Chlorobaculum tepidum TLS: one gene and its partner. Each later gene encodes a partner of the first gene's protein in a complex. Links are inferred from orthologs where the notes say so. Each region holds a gene or a part of one and is shown in the gene's direction. Other genes may lie near its edges.

Region 1 (2,795 bases):
TCGTTTATTTCGAGCCAGACAAGAAAAAAATCGAGCAGTTCGAAAAGCAGAGGGCTATGGCTGAAAAGATTGCGTCATTGCCGCCGCTACCGCCGGATAATTCCGGAGAGCCGGAAGACGACGAATAAACGAACAACACTGATAAGCACGACTTTTATCATTTAAACCGACGACCATGCCTAAAATGAAATCACATCGCGGTGCCTGCAAGAGGTTCAAGGCCACCGCATCCGGAAAAGTCAAACGCGAGCGTATGAACGGCTCTCATAACCTTGAGCACAAGAACAGGAAACGCACCCGCCGCCTGCACCAGTCCACGCTGGTCGATTCGACAAAAGAGAAGCAGATCAAGAGAATGATCCTCGCCTGAGACAAGTCTATAAACATTAATTCGATACCACGATGCCTAAATCAACCAATTCGGTAGCTTCCAAAGCAAGAAGGAAGAGGATTCTCAAGAAAGCCAAAGGATACTGGGGTTCACGCGGAAACGTGCTGACCGTCGTCAAGCACGCTGTGGACAAGGCCGAGCAGTACGCCTACCGCGACCGCCGCGTCAAGAAAAGAAACTTCCGCTCCCTGTGGATCATGCGCATCAACGCCGCTGCTCGTCAGAACGGCGTCTCCTACTCGCGCCTGATGGATGCCATCCACAAAAAGAACATCGAGATCGACCGCAAGGCGCTGGCCGAAATCGCCGTGAAGGATCCGGCAGCATTCTCTCTGATCGTCAAAACGGCTCTCGATTAATATTTTGTACAACGGCCCTATGGAGACAAGCATTCAGCAACTGCAGCAGGAGATTGACGGATACCAGATCCGGAACGCAAAGGAACTCGAGGCCTTCAAGCTCGAGTTCACGGTGCGTAAGGGCAAAATCGCCGGCCTGTTCGGCCAGCTCAAAACCGTCGATTCCGCTGACAGGCCTCGCATAGGGCAGTTGCTCAACGCGCTCAAGCTCTCGGCAGAAGCGAAAGTTGCCGATGCCGAAAGCCTCTTCGCGCAAAACGCGGAGACTGAGGCACCAGCACTCGACCTCTCCCTGCCGGGACGCCGCTCGTTCCTCGGCTCGGAACATCCCGTGCAGAAGGTGCTGGGCGACATGAAGCGCATCTTCACCGCGATGGGGTTCGGCATCGCCACCGGCCCGGAGCTTGAACTCGACGAGTATAACTTCGACCGCCTGAACTTTCCGCCGAACCACCCGGCCCGCGACATGCAGGACACCTTCTTCATCACGCGAGGCCAGGAAGAGGGGGACGTGCTGCTCCGCACGCACACCTCACCGGTACAGGTGCGGGTGATGCTCGACGAGAAGCCGCCGATTCGGGTGATCTGCCCCGGCAAGGTGTATCGCAACGAAGCGATCAGCGCACGGAGCTACTGCGTCTTCCACCAGCTCGAAGGCCTGTACATCGACAAAAACGTGTCGTTCGCCGACCTGAAGGCCACAATCTACTCGTTCGCCCGCCAGATGTTCGGCAGCGACGTGAAGCTCAGATTCCGACCGAGCTTTTTCCCCTTCACCGAACCATCGGCTGAAGTGGACGTCACCTGCTACCTCTGTGGTGGTAAGGGATGCCGCGTCTGCAAGAAGTCCGGCTGGCTCGAAATCATGGGCTGCGGCATGGTGCATCCGAACGTGATGCGCAACTGCGGCATCGATCCGGAGGAGTGGACCGGCTACGCCTTCGGCATGGGGGTCGATCGCACGGCGCTGTTGCGCTACAAGATCGACGACATCCGGCTCTTTTTCGAAAACGACGTCCGGATGCTCAGCCAGTTCATGGCGTGAAGCCTGGTTTGATAGAATAAAAAAGCCTCGTGAACATTGCGCTCGCGAGGCTTTTTCATTTCCGTCAGACTCCTGAATCAGGCGGACACGGGGTTTTTCAGCGCCAGCGTCCACTCCTCCATCGAAGCGTTGGCCGCAGGATTCGGCGCTTCGAGGAAGCTGATGACAAAGTGCCCGTCCATCTCGGCCACGCCAATGGAGCGCGGACGAACAGCCAGCATCTTGGGGTTCATCAACTCTTTACCGAAACAGAACACGATGTTTTTGGCGGCGGTAATCCCCTCGCCTATCTGCCCCTCTGGCAAAAGAGAGGTGTGACCGTAATGGTCGAACTCGCCGATAAGCACCGCGAATGGATGCGATTCGACTTTTTCGCGAAAGTAGGCCACAATATCATCGACGCTACCGAAAGAGGTCTCTTCTTTTTCAAGTTCGAGAATGTAGATAGGGTATTTTTCCTGAAGAAGAGTTTGTTTCATGGGGCGCTCCCTGGATTGGGTTTGGCTGGATACTGCACAAAGCACGGCTCGATTTGAAGAGATGCCGTCTTAAGAGTAATGGTACGCCAGACCCGAAGATTTTACAACAGAGAAACATAAAAAAAGCCTCATGACACAGAGGTCATAAGGCGTATTTTGCTCGATATGCCAGGATCACAAAATCGATCCGCGGAGGCTGCGAAGTGAGATTACTCCTCGCTTGCGCCTTCTGCTTCAACCTCGATGCTAAGCTTTGCCGTAATATCCATGAAAAGCTTCGCATCGGCCTCGTACTTGCCGAGAGCCTTGATCGGAGCTTCGAGATGGATTTTGCGACGGTCGATATCAACCCCCTGCGCTTTGAGCGCTTCGGCAATGTCCCCGGCGGTCACGGTGCCAAATAGCTTGCCCGACTCACCAGCCTTGGCAAGCACCTTCAGCGTCATCTGCTCGATCTTCGCGGCAAGTTCGCGAGCATTTGTGCGCTGAAGCTCGATTTTGCGAGCCTGCTGTTTCTTTTC
Region 2 (3,115 bases), 1.3 Mb from region 1 along the record:
GTGGCCCTGGAGGTCGGGGGTTCGAGTCCCCTCATTCACCCCGGTTCTGTAATGGGCTTCCGCAATTTAACGGGAAGCGTTTTTGGAATTGAACGGCCCCATCGACTAGTGGTTAGGTCATCACCCTTTCAAGGTGGTAGCACGGGTTCGAATCCCGTTGGGGTCACACTATAGCTCCGATAAACTTCGCGGTTTTGACGTGAGTTGAGTATACACGCTGGTTATCAAGCTCTGTGCTGTTGCAGGTTCAGAGCTTTTTTTGTTAGGTTGCGGCATCTCTGAACATTGCCGGTCATTCGATTGCGCGGCCTCGGCTGGCATGCTGGCGCATCGGCTCTGCATCGTTCCTGACGATTTTCCGAGATGCTTTTCATGAATGCATTGCACTAATACCCGCCCATGAAAATCTCCGTCAACTGGCTCAAGGAGTTTGTTCCCTCTCTTTCATTTGATTGTTCTGGACTCGTCGATTACCTGACCTTTCTTGGTCTCGAAGTTGAAGATGTTTTTGAACAAAAGCTGCCCGACCAGAAGGTGATTGTCGGTAAAATTGTCGAGGTCAGACCCCATCCGAATGCTGACCGGCTTCGGATCTGCATGGTCGATACGGGCGAAGGTGAGCTGCGGCAGATTGTCTGTGGCGCGCCGAACGTCGAGGCTGGCATGATGGTGCCGGTGGCTACCATTGGCGCTGTGCTGACGGCTGTTTCCGGTGAAACCTTCACCATCAAGCCTGCGAAAATTCGCGGCGAGCACTCGTCCGGGATGATCTGCGCCGCTGATGAACTCGGATTATCGGATGATCATGATGGTGTGATGGTGCTCGACGAGGCGTGTGAGATTGGCCAGCCGCTTGCCCGCTACCTCGAAACCGACACGGTGCTTGACATCGCTGTGACGCCGAACCGTCCCGATGCGCTTTCGCATCTTGGCGTCGCCCGCGAGCTGGCCGACTGTAACGAGATTGTCTATCCGCAAGCACCGGTGATCGAGTTCACTCGTGGCGGTGGTCTTATCGAGGTACAGGACGAGGAGTCGTGTCCTTACTACACGGCCACGGTCATCAAGGGCGTGACGGTTGGTCCGTCGCCGCGATGGCTTGCCCGCCGACTCGAACAGATCGGCCTACGCCCAAAGAACAACATCGTCGATATCACCAACTACATTCTTCATTCGTTTGGCCAGCCGCTGCACGCTTTCGACTATCACCAGCTTGCCGGTAGCCGCATTGTCGTGCGCAGCGACGCCGAGAGCAGCTTCATGGCGCTCAATAAGGTGGAGTACCAGCTCCAGCCAGGTATGACGGTTGTTTGTGACGCGCGTGAGCCGGTGGCTATTGGTGGCGTGATGGGCGGCCTTCATTCGGCGGTTACCGATAAAACCACCGACATTCTGCTCGAAGCTGCGTACTTCAATCCGGCCTCGGTCAGGAAAACCGCCAAGCAGCTTCAGCTCTCTTCTGATTCCTCTTATCGTTTTGAGCGCGGTGTCGATCCGTGCAACGTGAAGCGGGCCGCCGAATACGCCATCGCCATGATTCTTGAAATCGCTGGCGGCAATGTCGATTCCGCCGAGGCGTGGGGCGACATGCCTGCCGCACAGAAAATCGTGTCACTCAGGCCCAAACGTGTTAATGCTGTGCTCGGCAGTTCGATCACCGCCTCCCGGATGGTTCGATTGCTGGAGAAAATCTGTATCAAGGCGGTCTCGCAAGAGGCTGTGTCGGACGATGTTGATTCTATCGCGTTTTCTGTGCCCTCCTTCCGGGTCGATATCGAACAGGAGATCGACCTGATCGAAGAGGTCGCACGCCTGTACGGGTACAACAATCTGGAACCGGCACCTGTAATGGTTTCCAGCTATCCGGTTAGCCGCAAGGTGCCTGAATATTTTCCCGATTATTTGCGTAGCATCATGATCGGCCTGAATTTCAGGGAGGTGCTCACCAACCCTCTGATCAGGAAAGCCGAAGCTGACTGCTTCAGCTCGATGCTGGTCAACGTGCTCAATCCGATCAGTGAAGAGCTCGAAGTGCTTCGCCCGAACCTTGCCCCCTCGCTGCTCAAAGTCGTTGGGTACAATATGCGGCACGGCAATCGCGAGCTTCGCCTTTTCGAGGTTGCACACGGATTTGAGAAGCAGCCGGAAGCCGGGCGCGGCAACGAGGGGCCACTGTCGGCATTTCTTGAAAAGGAGTTGCTTTCGATGGTGATAACCGGTCGACGTGAACCCAGAAGCTGGAACCGCCAGGACGAGAACGTCGACTTTTACGATCTCAGGGGCGTAGTGGAGATGTTGCTTGAAAAGCTGAACTTACTTGAAAAATCAGCTTTCAATATTTATAATGCTCGAACTATTGGTATTGAAATCACCTCGACGGAAAACGGGAAAACGTCCGTTCTGAAGGCGGGGACGGTTCAGCAGGTCAACCGGGAGGTGCTCGATGTTTTTGGTCTTGATCAGGATGTGTATCTGGCTGAGCTCGATGTTACGCTGCTGGAGCGATGTTTTGAGTCAGGCGTGATCTATGAGCCCCCGTCGAAGTTCCCCGTGGTTGAAAGAGATCTTTCATTCGTGCTTCCCCGTCATATTCCGGCCCAGCGCCTGATCGATCTTGCAAAGGCGAGCGATCCGCGGGTCAGGTCGGTTCGGATTTTCGATGTGTTCGACCGAGGAACAACTCAGGGAGAACCCTCAACGCGAAGCGTGGCGCTTTCGCTTGAGCTTGCCGACAGGTCGGGAACCATGAACGAAGAGGCGATCAGCGCCGTCATCTCGAAGGTGATTGACAATGCCAGGAGTGAACTTGGTGCGGTAATTCGGCAAGTTTGATCCAGCCCGGTTTTATGGATGCAGCAAACGAGCATAATGATCATCAGTTGCTTGCGGGCCTCGAAAAGAATGTGGGGCGGCTTGTGGAGCAGTTGTCCGAGTGCCGAAAAGAAAATGAGTTATTGAAATCTGAGGTTTTGAGCCTTCAGAACATATTGCGGTCATTCAAGCTGCCTGGTACCGAAGGGCCAGAGCCAAAGGTTTCGGGGACTTCAGGCGAAGGATTTTCCTACGCCGACAAGCTTCAGATCAAACAGAAGCTGGTGATGATTCTGCAAAAGAT

What was found.
Region 2: the proteins of pheS (region 1) and pheT are in contact, whole or in part, in a crystal structure (PDB 6P24), measured with the Escherichia coli proteins. The link is inferred for Chlorobaculum tepidum TLS from one-to-one orthologs.

What each region holds. Positions count from the first base shown.
Region 1 is NC_002932.3:2,015,870-2,018,664, forward strand. What follows is about bases 1-2,782. They hold pheS (phenylalanine--tRNA ligase subunit alpha), read left to right. Parts: upstream 1-769; coding sequence 770-1,795; downstream 1,796-2,782. Other genes in these bases: infC (translation initiation factor IF-3), read left to right, coding at 1-128; rpmI (50S ribosomal protein L35), read left to right, coding at 176-370; rplT (50S ribosomal protein L20), read left to right, coding at 403-750; AYT24_RS09630 (DUF6858 family protein), read right to left, coding at 1,873-2,274; rplI (50S ribosomal protein L9), read right to left, coding at 2,484-2,782. Outside these bases: more of rplI, read right to left, coding at 2,783-2,795.
Region 2 is NC_002932.3:710,562-713,676, forward strand. The notes cover bases 14-3,115. They hold pheT (phenylalanine--tRNA ligase subunit beta), read left to right. Parts: upstream 14-399; coding sequence 400-2,832; downstream 2,833-3,115. Other genes in these bases: AYT24_RS03420 (hypothetical protein), read left to right, coding at 2,847-3,115.